DNA from 2 places in the Shewanella sp. HL-SH4 genome. Region 2 is predicted to be linked to the other one. Evidence: riboswitches for the same ligand, from Rfam matches in the RefSeq annotation. Region 2 holds a riboswitch; the other holds the start of a gene.
The links. A riboswitch is a leader RNA that binds a small molecule or an ion and turns the genes downstream of it on or off. The one in region 2 is predicted to bind lysine.
Positions count from the first base shown of each region.

Region 1: it holds a riboswitch for lysine, as region 2 does, so the genes downstream of both, ACRWQL_RS03540 (Na+/H+ antiporter NhaC family protein) here and lysC (lysine-sensitive aspartokinase 3) in region 2, are expected to answer to the same signal.

Region 1 covers NZ_CP195037.1:602,943-610,429, forward strand. The annotation lists gene ACRWQL_RS03525 (fumarylacetoacetate hydrolase family protein) at 1-370, opposite strand, end outside; gene ACRWQL_RS03530 (methyl-accepting chemotaxis protein) at 634-2,667, shown strand; gene ACRWQL_RS03535 (thymidine kinase) at 2,859-3,437, opposite strand; gene ACRWQL_RS03540 (Na+/H+ antiporter NhaC family protein) at 3,567-5,126, opposite strand; lysine riboswitch at 5,203-5,400, opposite strand; gene ACRWQL_RS03545 (electron transfer flavoprotein subunit alpha/FixB family protein) at 5,479-6,402, opposite strand; gene ACRWQL_RS03550 (electron transfer flavoprotein subunit beta/FixA family protein) at 6,404-7,153, opposite strand.
Region 2 covers NZ_CP195037.1:1,504,998-1,512,484, forward strand. The annotation lists gene ACRWQL_RS07495 (NIPSNAP family protein) at 54-359, opposite strand; gene ACRWQL_RS07500 (succinylglutamate desuccinylase/aspartoacylase family protein) at 798-1,922, opposite strand; gene lysC (lysine-sensitive aspartokinase 3) at 1,926-3,284, opposite strand; lysine riboswitch at 3,364-3,539, opposite strand; gene ACRWQL_RS07510 (DUF3293 domain-containing protein) at 3,848-4,279, opposite strand; gene arcA (two-component system response regulator ArcA) at 4,898-5,614, shown strand; gene ACRWQL_RS07520 (D-2-hydroxyacid dehydrogenase) at 5,823-6,749, shown strand; gene ACRWQL_RS07525 (bacterioferritin-associated ferredoxin) at 6,922-7,113, shown strand; gene ACRWQL_RS07530 (heme ABC transporter ATP-binding protein) at 7,232-7,487, opposite strand, start outside.

The DNA.
Region 1 (7,487 bases), 900 kb from region 2:
GGTTACTCGCACTTATCGGCATAAAGTCACTCAATATCGCCGATCCATTAAATGCTTTAGCCCGCTCCCATGGCAACCCTTTGGACTTTAACTGGCTCTGTAATTGACGTTTGGTTAAATCCAGCCCAATGCCTACCGCGCTAAAACGTCCATTTTCGACTAAAAAGCATAACTCAGCTTCATAGTGAATAGTTTCTTGATGAAAACTAATTAACTCAGCACTTATTGCGCTATTGGGTTTTAAAAATACCACCATATCGTCGGGGATATCATTGCCTAACTCATAAATATGTTCGACATAATTTCGCCCAATACAGACGATTTTTGAGGGAGTGACAGCGCCTTGCTGCCTGATCAGTATTTGCTGCATATTAATTTGCTAAATAGTGGAAAACATAAAGAATTATCCCGTATACAAAATAAAAGCACTACACTTAATTTAACCTTTGCCGATATAAGTTATCTTCATCGTTCAATATGACCTAAAAGGCTGCTATTAAATCACTTATTTATTTGCCATAAAATGTATTAACCATTGATTATATTGACTACACTGAAACGGCTTAATCTTATTTAAAAGCATATAATTATAATGAAAAATTGCTATTGCCATTATTTAGAAAGGGACCTCAAATGAACTTGCTTGAGCTAACAATCAAACAAAAAATTGCCTTGGGCTTTGCGACGATTGGTGTGTTGCTTCTTGCAGGAAGTAGCTTCTTTTATCGTTCGCTAACACAAATCCAAACAGCTAACACTAACATCGAAATCTTAGCCGTTCCTGTTCAAACACAAAGTAATGCACTTCAATTAAGCTTACTCAAAATGGCCAAAACAGGTAGTTTAGCCTTTTCACAGACGGGAAATGACAATATTAGTAGCAGCTTTGCTCGATTTAAGCTGTTACAAAATGAATACTCAATAACCTTTAAGGACTTATCAAATAAAGTCGCTGATCAACCTAAAATGAAACAGGCTCTAGATAATGTGACGCAACAATACTCACAATACATCAAGCAAAGTGAAACTATGTTCAATGCAAAATTAACCATTGAACAGGCGCGTGCAGATTATAAAAAGCAGTATCAAAGGTTTCAAAAAATAAAAGATACCGCCAGTAATAGTATGATCGATTTAGAGATAATAGATGCAGGCGATCAAGACAATTTATTGGCAGAGGTTATAGGGACAGGCACTCGATTAGACGATACCATCTATAATATGGGTAATATCATAGGTGAAGTTGCTCGATTTACAGATTTACAGAATGTCAATAATCACCAGCAAGATATCTTAATGATGGTTAATAGTATTGAGACTAATTTTCAATTTTTAAAACAGCAAACTGCAACCCTGCCAGCAGATGATTTGTTAGCTATTTTTGCTGAACAATTCGAGCAAATGAAAGCCTTACTCGATACACCGGGCACGCTATATGAAAGTCAGCGTAAAGTGGTTGAGGTAATCCAACAGGCTGATATGGCATATAGTCAATCAAATCAATATTTCGACTCAAGCTTTGCCGAGCTAAGCAAGTTAATGATTTTAGCAGATCAACGTTTTAACGACTTTAAAAACGTCGCATCCGATGAAATAAGCACGGCACAAACCTTAGCGATTGCGTTAGCGTTAATATTCATCGTACTTGCTATTATCATTTACTATTTTACCTCTAAAGCCATGCTAGGCCCACTTAGAGCGGTTAATCATGCTTTGTCTCGTATTGCTAGTGGAGATTTATCTAAACGTCTCACAAAGCGTAACGATGATGAGTTTGGCGAGTTGATGGACAATATCAACAAGCTATCAGATGATTTAACTTCACTATTACGAGATATTAGCCGCGATGCACATCTATTAGATGAATCGGCAATTAACTCACAAAATCAGGGTCAGAAAATTGCTGATGCAGCCAATAGTCAAATTCATCAAATCAATCAAGCGAAACAACTCGCAGAACACATTCATCAAAGTTCGAATTTAGTGAATAAGCAGACAAATGAGTCGGCTAGCCAGATAAGCCTAGCTTCGGAACAAGGCAAGCATGTCAAAGGTATTGCTGATGATAACCGTGGTCGAATTGAACAGTTATCAACTGGGTTAATTGACTCGGTTAACATCATGAATAGCCTAAGTAAAAACAGCGATAACATTGGTGGAATATTAGTTACTATCAGCGCTATTGCAGACCAAACTAATCTATTGGCCTTAAATGCGGCAATTGAAGCTGCACGAGCGGGAGAACACGGCAGAGGCTTTGCCGTAGTCGCCGATGAAGTAAGATCCCTTGCCTCAAGAACGCAATCATCTACCGCTGAAATTCAAACCATGATAGATGCTCTGCAGCATGAAACCACAAATGCGGTGAAAGCGATTACCCAAGGACAAACCCAAGCTAACCAATGTGTTGAACAAAGCCAGGCACTTCATGATGCCATCGAACATATTGAGTCGGCGCTGTTAACCATAGATAAAATGAGTCAAAGTATTAATCATGCGGCACATGAACAGGTCAGTTTTAGTGAGCAAATTGAGCATACTATGGCTGAAACAGCAGAGTCTGCTGAACATAATGCAGAAGAGTCCTCAGCAATGGCGAAGCGAAGCCAGGAATTAAATCAATTAGCCCATTCATTAACCGCATCTGTTGAACGGTTTAAGTTATAGTTTTTGAGAACTAAAGCATTTGAGTGTTAAAGACGACATTAAGTGCGCTAGGTATTTAATACTTAGAGATAGAAGTGAATGCTCAAAGAGATAAGTGAAATGATATTGTGGTAATTAGTATCGTTATAATCAAATGTCACTTTAAGATTAGATTTTTAAAGTGACATTTTCATCATACTAGCTTAGCTGGGTTAATCCCATAAAAACTCTCTAAAGTGCTTACGGCAAACCGATTCATAGGTTTCATTGCCGCCTATCGCCACTTGCTCACCTTCTTTCATTGGTTTGCCATCACCATCTAAACGAACCACCATATTGGCTTTGCGACCACAATGGCAAATCGTCTTTAGCTCAACTAATTTGTCAGCCCAAGCTAATAAATATTGGCTACCAGTAAATAGCTCACCTTGGAAGTCACTTCGCAGCCCATAACACAATACAGGGATATTTAAATTATCCACCACATGAGTCAGCTGCTTAACCTGTGCTTTTGACAAAAATTGGCTCTCATCGACAAGTACACAATGAATATGTTTCTGTTGATGTGATTGACCAATAATATCACTCAAATCATCGCCACTGGCGAACACTTGCGCATCAGTTTGTATACCAATTCGTGATGCAACAATGCCAACGCCATAGCGATCGTCAATTGATGCTGTCATAACTAACGTGTGCATGCCACGCTCGCGATAATTATAAGAAGATTGTAATAATGAGGTCGATTTACCCGCGTTCATCGACGAATAATAAAAATACAGTTGCGCCAAAATAATGTCCAATATTGTTGCTTTACTAAATTCTACTTTGATATGACCATTAACCACAAATAATAATGCCGCTTAATAACGATTGAGCGGCATTATTAATCATAAATGTTAACGATAAATGATTAACGGCTAGCGACGCGCATAAAAAGCTAACGCTAATATGCTTATCACAAATACCAGGCTACAGGCGACTAAACCACTGATTAATGAGCCAGTAACGCCAAGTACTGTATAGCCAACGATACTGATAAGCGCGACAATTAAGGCATAAGGTAGCTGAGTGATAACATGGTCTATATGATGACAACTGGCCCCTGTCGATGACAAAATAGTGGTGTCGGATATAGGTGAACAATGATCACCAAAAACAGCACCAGCAAGCACAGCTGACAGCATAGGTAACATCATATTTGAGTCGCTTCCCATTGCCATATCGGCAGCAATTGGCAACATAATGCCGAAAGTACCCCAGCTTGTGCCGGTTGAAAAAGCGGTAATGCCTGCAAGAATAAATAACACCACAGGTAAAAGCTCAAAAGGAATTGAACCTGTAACTAAACTTGCCATATATTTACCGGTTTCTAGCTGACCAATCACACCAGCAATAGACCAGGCAAACAATAATATATAGATAGCGGGTAACATTGAACGCGCACCAGTAACCACACCTTTAAAAATCATCCCCATCTCTAACTTTTGAATAAAAGCTAAAATTAACGTAATACTAAAACCAATGACTGATCCATAAAATAGTGATTGGCTCACTTGAGTATTTTCAAAAGCGCCTAAAATAGTAAAGACTTTACCATCGGCTGCAAGCACATCTGCACCGCTAGTTATCATAAAGTAAACTGTGGCAACGATTAATGTCAAAATAGGTAAAAATAAACCAATTACTTTCCCCGTATCTGCTTCAGGCAGGTCAGCGTTTGCACCAGGGGGAAGGCCTTTAGATTCATCATAAAGCTCACCTTTTTTGGCATTTAATTCATGTTGCCGCATAGGGCCAACATCAAGACCGAACAAGGCAACACATAATAATAACAGTAACGCGAATATGGCATAAAAATTCATCGGGATCATTTGGACAAACACACTCAAATGACCTGATTCAGTAAAGCCATGCGCGGTTAAAATGCCACCAATCAAGGCGATAATGTAGGCCCCCCAGCTTGAAATTGGTGAAATAACGCAAATGGGAGCCGCTGTAGAATCTAATAAATAAGCTAATTTTGCACGCGAGATATGGTATCTGTCGGTAATGGGTTTTGAAATTGAGCCGACAACTAAACTGTTAAAATAATCATCGATAAACACCACGCAGCCTAAAAAGATGGTCATTAACTTGGCATCACGTTTACTGCGAATATGCCCTTTAGCCCAATCAGCGAACGCCCTGGCTGCGCCACTAACGGTTATTAAAGCGGTTATCATGCCTAGCATGACTAAGAAACCTAAGATTTGTAAATTCCAGCTATTTAGCGCGCCATCACTCCAAACCAGCCCTTGGACTGTGTTGAGCAAAAATAGACTACTATCCCCTAAAGAGAACTGAGTAAGTAATAATGCGCCGACCACAATCCCCACCCCAAGGGACAGTAATACTTTACGGGTGATAATAGCCAGAACAATGGCAACAAGAGGTGGAAGTAAAGATAGTGCCGAATCGGCATGACTAAGTACGTTCATTATTTATTCATCGAGTATGTATGAATGGAGGCGACTGAACCGGTGTAAGGTAATGTTATACCTTAGAGACACCTGTCCTATCAGTAGCGCTCCATAGTAATTTATCTTTGTCATCCCGACAAAAAATACTATGGCAGTGCTGCACCTATTTGGCGACAACACCAGCTGTATTGACCGATATCAATAGCAACTTCGGCATTAAATCCTTTCAAGGTAAATCACAGGCATCACCCTACTTACCTTTACTATTATTTAATGCACCTCTACTTAAAGGGTAAAAATGCGAGCACATAAAAACATAGCGGCCGTAAGGTTACCACCCTACGGCCGAATATTGTGACACAAATCACATTTACAACAAATTATTCAGTGCCGGAATAGCCACAAATAAATCAGCTTCTAGTCCATAATCAGCTACTTGAAAAATTGGTGCTTCAGGATCTTTGTTGATCGCGACAATTACTTTAGAATCTTTCATACCCGCAAGGTGCTGAATTGCGCCAGAAATACCGACTGCAATATACAAATCAGGAGCAACAATTTTACCTGTTTGACCGACCTGTAAATCGTTAGGGACAAAACCCGCATCAACTGCGGCGCGCGAAGCCCCAACAGCGGCACCTAACTTGTCCGCTAGTTGCTCTAGAATAGCAAAGTTTTCACCGCTACCCATTCCACGACCACCAGAGACAATAATACCAGCATTACCTAATTCAGGACGAACTGACTCAGTTAAGCTTTGTGATACAAACTCAGTACGCGCATTAATCACTTCGTCAATATTGGCTAATTCAGCACTGCCAGTTGAAGCAACCGCATCAAATGCACTTGAACGTACTGTCATGACTTTTTTATCATCTAAGCTTTTGACTGTCGCTAATGCATTACCTGCATATATTGGACGTATAAATGTATCTGCGCTTTCTACGTCAATCACTTCAGATATTTGCGCCACATCTAATAAGGCAGCAACACGCGGTAACGTGTCTTTACCTACGCTTGAGGCTGCGGATAAAATATGTGAATAGTCTGCAGACATACTCAAAATTAACTTAGCTAAGTTTTCGGCTAATTGGTTAGCATATACAGCTGAGTCAGCCACAATGACTTTATTAACGCCAGCTAATGTTTGCGCCATTTTGGCCGCTTCACTACATTGAGCTCCCGCCACTAAAATGTGAATATCACCACCAATTGCAGTAGCCGCTGCAACCACTTTGGCTGTGTCGGCTTTTAAATGCACATTATCGTGTTCAGCTAAAACTAAAATGGTCATATTAGATCACCTTCGCTTCGTTTTTTAATTTTTCGACAAGTTCTTCAACAGAAGACACCATGATGCCAGCTTTACGTTCTGCTGGAGGCGTAACTTTCAATACGGTTTGATGTGCTTTCAACGTTACACCTAAGTCGGGGATAGATAATATTTCCAGAGGCTTACGCTTAGCTTTCATAATATTTGGTAATGAAGCATAACGAGGTTCATTTAAACGCAAATCAACTGTCACAACCGCTGGCAATGGCATTTTCAACGTTTGTAAACCGCCATCGACTTCACGGGTTACCACAATAGTCTCGCCATCAATTTTAACTTCTGATGCAAAAGTGGCTTGTGGCATGTCAGCAAGTGCTGCCAACATTTGGCCAGTTTGATTGTTGTCACCATCAATAGATTGCTTACCAAATATCACCAGTTGAGCCTGTTCTTTTAGCTGAACGGCATGCAGTAACTTAGCAATTGAGAGTGATACTAACTCTTCTTCGGTTTCAACATGGATGGCACGATCTGCACCTAAAGCCATTGCCGTTCTTAATTGTTCTTGCACCGTTTTCGGACCAACGCTAACAACAACAACTTCAGTCGCAATTCCAGCTTCTTTGAGGCGAACCGCTTCTTCAACTGCAATTTCACAAAATGGGTTTAATGCCATTTTTAGATTGGCGGTATCAACATTTGAATTATCAGCTTTTACTCTGACCTTTACATTGGCATCAACGACGCGCTTTACAGGCACCAATATTTTCATAGGGTTTCCTTCCTACACCTTGTCTATAGACAACACATTGGCCAATGCCAATGCAAGATAGCTCAACTTTACGACCTGTTAACGTTAACGTCAACCTAAGTTAAACGCTTGTTTGAAAAAATATAGCATACAAATTGGCAAGCTAAAGTAACATTTTTCACTTATATGTACCCTTCATGTCGTTTTTAACAGCCTTTTTAGGCTAATTAATAAAATAAGCTTATTTTTGATAAATTAAATTGATCAAGACTCAATATCTTTCTATTATTACGGTTATTGATAAATACTATTTTATTAATTTGTTATTAATTTATTTGAATGTATTGCTCAAAAA
Region 2 (7,487 bases):
TGCCTCAACTCACTTTTTGAAAACGTCCAATTATCTTCAAACGGCTTTTATGTTTATTCGAAAACAGGACGAAAAAAGCTACGTTCATAACTTAAAATACACATTGTATCTTCGGCATATTTAAAAGCAATCATGCAATCTTTATCCATAAGAGACTTCTCACGATACATTTCGTAAGTAGCCAAACTAGGGAATGAAAATAAAGCTAAAGCCTTGTTATTAGCACCTTCTGAAGGCAAAAAATAACCGTGATGATTACCACCAAATTTATTGACTAACGGGATCCAAAGTTTTGCATAATACTCAAATTCTTTAAGCTTATATGGATCGACTACATAATTTAAATAACACGTGACCAAGTGAATTACTCCATATAAATGTGGTTAATGTATACGAGGCAGTAGAATAACTCTAACAACCAAATTCATTGAAAAACAAGTTTTCTGAAATCAATCCTAAGCTTTTATTACGATGCTATGCGATGTATTTCTAGCCTTTCAATATGATCTTTCTTAAAAATAGTCACTCTAAAGAATCAACTCTACACTCAGACATTCCTAGCTGTTGACTAAAATATCAAATGAAACAGCCAACGATTCTAAGTTCTTTGCAATGCAAAGTTACATGGTATTTAACGCCTTGCGCATTTGCTTTGCAATAAAAATGGGGATGGTTTGATATACCATAAAGAATCCAAAAAATATTAAAAAAGTACAAAACGTTAGCCAATATAAATCTAAATAGTCAAAATTCTTTATTTGAAGAATTTAGCAAGCCTTCCATGGCTGTCAGAAACATCAAAGCTCAAACAAATTGGTCATCACTTTATACAACTCAGTCCCTTGATGAACAGACGCCGAGGCGAAGTGCAAAATAGGCACGCAGTCTTTATCTAAACTCAGCGGTGTAACCGCTTTGTCTGAACCGTATAAATCCAACCTCAGCATATTGACTAAAGATTGCCCTGCTGCCAATGGCTCACCGACTGTGGCGCAATACTCAACCATGCCAGATTGCGGAGCATGAAACTTTTTATAATCTTTTAGATAACAGCCATAACGCGACAGTTTTGCAGGTTCAATAGCTTGTTTAATCACCCCACGATGGCTTAAATAAGCCAAAATACCATTGGCATCGACTAAAGCATCTGCCATATCAATCCGCTCTTGGCTAGCCAGCTCAAGGGTAAACGCTGCCACTGGCACATCAAAATGACGGCCTTTACTCGCGGCATAATCGGTTAGTTGCCACCAGGGACAAAACGCAGCCTCATCCATGGCGCCGCCAAAACTGTTAGGTATGATCAAACTGTATGGAATAGAGAAAAACTTAGCTGAGTCGAGATCATACTCAGGACAATACAGATGCTTACAGGATTTAGGCCCTGTATGTAAATCAAGCACGATATCGGCTTGATGAGCCAATGACTGCAAACTCACCGCTAATCTATGACCTGTAGTGATGCCCCAAGGCTGTTGTAGCTTGGTGTGACAAGCCTCAATTAGTGTTGCCTTAAACGATTTAATCAGCTCATCATTAGGTAAATCTTGATGCTGTTCATACCAGGCAGCTATGTCGATTTTATGTTCTAAGTACTCACGGTTCCAATTAACACCGGTTATTGGGTCAAATCGGCCTAGGGTAAACTCACCACTTTTTTGATTAATACCCAGCGGGTTGGCTAAAGGAGCAAGCACAATATCCCCTAAAACCTCAAGCTCTTCTAACAAGGTCATTAGTTGATAAATTACCGCATTACCTTGCACTTCAGCACCGTGCACGTTGGCTTGAACGTATACGGTCGGTGCGCTGCTGTCGATGCCTTTAAAAGTGAATAAAGGCACATCAAGGGATTGCCCAGCAGCGAGTTCACCTACATTCAGTGATGTGCGCAATGCTTTAGTCATCATTTGCTTTGTCATAGGTTACTCGAAAAGATTTTGATGTAATGCTTTAACAACGTCTGCCGCTTGAGTTTCATCAATTAATACACATAAATTATGCGGGCTAGCACCCTGGCATATCATACGGACATTGTATTTTTCTAATACTTGAAATACTCGGCTACAAATACCGGCTGTAGAAGCAATTCTGTTACCAATAATCGCCACTAAGGCTAAGTTATCTTCCACTCTTACCCGACAATGTTGTGATAACTCTTGCAATAACGATTCACTTAATAAGCCCTGGCCGCTTGAGTCAGAGCCTGTTTTATCTAATGTTAGCGCCACGTTCACTTCTGAGGTGGTGATCAAATCTACCGAGATTTTATGGCGCGCTAATGTAGCAAAGGTTTCAGCTAAAAAACCCTGGGCGTGAAGCATTTGTAAGCTATGCAGATTTAATAAGGTTTGGTCACGGCGTAATGCCACCGCGCGGTAAACTGGCGTATCTTCTACTTGATGACGGATCCAGGTTCCACCCGCTTCAGGGTCTTTACTTGAACCGACAAACACCTGAATTTTCTGGCGAACAGCTGGAAGTATCGTTGCTGGATGCAATACTTTTGCACCAAAAGTGGCCATTTCAGCGGCTTCATTAAAACTGATTTCAGCAATCGGGCGGGCATTTGGGGCTAAACGTGGGTCTGTGGTGTAAATGCCAGCAACATCGGTCCAAATTTCTACCGCATGGGCAGATAAAGCTTCAGCTAATAAAGCGGCTGAATAATCACTGCCACCACGACCTAATGTTGTGGTGCGGCCCTGTTCATCGGCCCCAATAAATCCCTGAGTAACAATAATACTGGTGCTTAATAGCGGTTGTAAAAAATCACTCGATAAATGAGCAATTTGTTCAATTTGAGGTTCGGCACGACCAAAATGGCTATCGGTACGAAGCACCTGGCGTACATCAAAAGCCTGGGAAGATGCGCCCTTTTCACGGATAACAGCAGAGAATAATACCGACGAACAATGCTCTCCCATAGACAGCAGCTCATCCATAGCCGCTTTACTGCGATCAAGAATTAATGATTCACTTAACACAGACATACGGCTTAAAAGCTTATCAATTTGCGCAGCTATGTCCTGTGGCTGGCTCAATTCATCAATAATACGATATTGGATTTGGGCAACTTGTTTAAGCAAGCTTAGACGACGTTCGTCGTTGACATTAGCACTGGTAAGTTCAACTAATAAGTTGGTTACACCGCTAGATGCACTGACCACCACTAAACGGGTATTAGGATTAGATAAAACGATATCAGCACAACGACTCATCGCTGAGAAATCAGCAACAGAGGTTCCGCCAAACTTGGCTGCAACTAATTGATTTAACGACATATAATACACTCCGAACTAAACTTCGTTCGAAGAGCCTGGTGCAAAGATAACGCACCCTTAAAGAAGGGAAACAGCAATCACCACCAGAAGCTCTCCACCAAATAACAGGTGACAATCGCTAGGATTCAACCTAAGCGACCGATAAATAAGTTAACCAAATCTTATTGTATCTCGGCGTTAATCTCCCTCATAAGCTGTCATGGGAATTGGTCTTCCTCAAGCTTACTACCTAGTTAACGCTCCTCTTCTGTGCCTCCCTAAGGAGGGACCAGCAAAATAACAATAAACCTAGGGTTAAGTCAATGCGCAAGATTGCAAGTTGAGTAAAAATAAACAAATGCATTATTTGCAGTAACGTACAATGAGGATTTGGCAGTAAAAAAGCGATTAGATGTGGTTTTGGGTAAGTTATGGGCATGATAAAGATGACATTGTAAATGCAGAATGCAAATAGTGAGGTAAACAGAGCTTTAATACAAAATCAGTCGTTGGTATTAGCTCATCACACTCATTTGTTAAATTTATTGTCCCAATTAAAAATTAACAAATGAAAATAAAGCAGTTTAACAACATTCAGGGAAATCACTGACTAAACGTAAACGTTGATTAAAGGCCCCCATTTGCACCTCACTTTTGTGCTGATCAAAGCAGGCTACAAGCGATAACAAGCCTTGATTAACATAGTAAATTGCATGTTGCTTAAACTCTCGACCTAACTCAACAGCTTGATTTTTATCAATAAAAACAGCCCAACTTTTTTCAACATGTGACAAATCAGGTGCTACCCCCATTAAGCAACGGTAAGGGCTTTGATATTGAAGGATTTTTAGTTGCAGTTCACGATCTAACAGGCGGTTTTGACTTGGGGTAAGTAAGCACCCTAATGGGTTATGAGCAGTAATAATAGCGAAAGAAAAATCAGGTGATAATGACTGGGTTAGCAAAAAGTGCGTTTTTTGATAGTCCTGCCACACAGTATCGATAACATTTTGCATAATAAATCCCACTAAATAAGCCCAAAAGAGTGTAGCAGAAAGAATTTAATAGCGAAAGAAATGTAAATTTAACAGCAACAAAATATAAATTTAACCGTTTTAAATCAATTAACTAAGCATAATCACACTCATTTTTTATACTTAATAAATTATTTTTTTTAACATTTCATTTGTTAACAAATGCAAATAAAGGGTACAATAGCCGTCACTTACTGATTGATCGTCACAAAAAGCAGCTTTTAAGGCAAATTTTTACGATTAATACTATTAAGCTAAGACTTTACCGCCGTAAAATTACTGTCATATTGTTAGGTGTCTGTTTAAAAATTTCATTTTAGTTATGTCTAAATAGGAACTTTTAACTATCTTTAGGTTCACAGTCTACAGCGGTACGTATTGTTGCCATGATGAAAGGTTTTTTAAGTCTTAGTAAAACTCACTCTAAGCTATTGCTTAAAATAGCAATTAAAAACATTAGAGAATAAGAGAGTGTTTAAATTCAAGGCAGACAATGTTAAACACCAATAATCCAGAATTTCTAACGTATGCAGTTAAGCGTACGTAAACACTAGCCCAATGCTAGATAACAAATTTTATTAATTTTTAGGTAATTTTATTATGCAAAATCCACATATTTTAATTGTTGAAGACGAAGCTGTAACCCGTAATACCCTACGTAGCATATTTGAAGCTGAAGGTTATGTTGTTACTGAAGCTAATGATGGCGCTGAAATGCACAAAGCCATGCTTGAAAATAAAATTAACCTCGTGGTGATGGACATCAACCTACCAGGTAAAAATGGTTTGTTATTAGCGCGCGAACTTCGTGAAATCAACAATATCGGCTTAATTTTCCTAACCGGTCGTGATAACGAAGTTGATAAAATTTTAGGACTAGAAATTGGTGCTGATGATTACATCACTAAGCCATTTAACCCACGCGAATTAACCATTCGTGCGCGTAACTTATTAACTCGTGTAAACAGTGCCGTCACTGAGAGCGAAGAGAAAGGGTCTGTTGAATACTACCGTTTCAATGACTGGAGCTTAGAGATTAATAGCCGCTCATTAGTTAATCCACAGGGTGAATCTTACAAGTTACCACGCAGTGAATTCCGTGCCATGCTTCACTTTGTAGAAAACCCGGGCAAAATATTAACCCGTGCAGATCTACTAATGAAAATGACTGGCCGTGAGCTTAAGCCACATGATCGTACTGTTGATGTCACCATTCGTCGTATTCGTAAGCACTTTGAAAGCTTAGCTGATACGCCTGAAATCATCGCGACCATCCACGGTGAAGGCTATCGTTTTTGTGGTCACTTAGAAGATTAATTATCGACCATCACATATGGTACGATAAAATAAAACCGAGCCTATGCTCGGTTTTTTTATATCTGAGGTTATTTTATGGTATGAATTAGGCGAGTTGATTTACCCCCCTATTCTGATAATTTAAAGTTTATATAATTTGATTCCGTTATGCCCCATGCCTAATATACTGCTATCTACCGTTAACGAACATTAAATGGATTAATCCATCATGGCCAATAAGTTACTGTTACTGACGCGCGAAAATGAAATTTATCGAGAGTTAATAACCCAATGCAACTTACCCGATTTAGTCATCTTAAATAACGAGTCAGACAGTATTATTGAAGCCGATATTTGGTTTGCCGAACCCGCTCTTGCTGCACCATTAATTAGTCAGGCTAAAAATTTACGTTGGCTGCAATCAACCTTCGCGGGTGTAGATAAACTTGTCATGCCAACACTGAGACGTGATTATCTACTGACGAATGTTAGAGGTATTTTTGGCTCGTTAATGAGTGAGTATCTATTTGGTTATTTACTTGCTCACCAGCGTGAGCACCTTAAGTATAAACAGCAACAGCAGCAAAAAAATTGGTTACCAGGAGGTTATAGAACGCTGCAGGGTCAAAATCTACTGCTACTTGGCACAGGCTCAATAGCACAACATATTGCAGCAACAGCGAAGCATTTTGGGATGACAGTAACAGGGATAAATCGATTAGGTACTGTAGCCTATGGATTTGATCGGGTCGATAGTATTGATAACTTAGCTCAACACCTCAGTCAAGCCGATGTAGTGGCCAGTATTTTACCTAATACCCCCTACACCGATAATATTCTCGACCAGCAAAACTTAAGCTTACTAAAACCAGAAGCCATCATTTTCAATTTAGGACGTGGCAATGTGCTCGATTTAGATGCACTCACAGTTCAATTAAATCAAACACCAAATCAACAGGCTATTTTGGACGTATTTAGTCAAGAACCCTTGCCTAAAACGCACCCAATTTGGTCATGTGCTAATGCTATTATTACTCCTCATATCGCTGCACCGAGCTTCCCCGAGCAAATTGTTGCGCTATTTAGCAGCAATTATCAGTTATGGCAAAATCAACAACCATTAAATTTTATTGTCGATTTTGATAAAGGCTATTAAAGATCAGTAGCTTAATTTAACACCTTATATTGCAGACAGTATAAAAACAATAAATGTCGTATTTTTATCCAAAAAGTTATTGCCAATGATAACCGTTTTCATTTAGAATTAGATTCATCCAAGGGAATGACTATATTGATATCCCTTTTTCATCTGAGTTCTAGAGGCTAATATGTACGTTTGTCTTTGTCATGCAATTACAGATAAGCAAATTAAAGAAGCAGTTCGCCAAGGCGATTGCTCGTTAGCTGATGTTAGAAAACGTTTAGGCGTCGCGGATCAATGTGGTAAATGTGCCAGAATGGCAAGCCAGATTATTAGCACTCAATTAGAGTTCGAGCCAAACTTCTACGAAGTGGCCTAAACCACAAGATTATTTAAAGCCCCTGATTCAATAAAAATGCAGCCAGATGGCTGCATTTTTTATTTATATCATCTTATTTCGATAATAATTTATCACTTCCATATTTCAATCCATCCAGCTAAAAGAATAGCGGTGTCGAATGTTCAGACTCTTTGATAATTAATGGATTGTACTGCCAGACCTGATTAATTATATCTGCCGTTAATACTTCACTAGGGCTGCCATCTCCCACAACAATCCCTTGATTCAAAATCACTAATCTATCCGCATAACGAGAAGCGAGATTAAGATCATGCAATACCACAATAACTGAGTAGTTATGATCCAGCGCTAACGATCTCGACAAAGCTAACACCCTATGTTGCTGCGCTAAA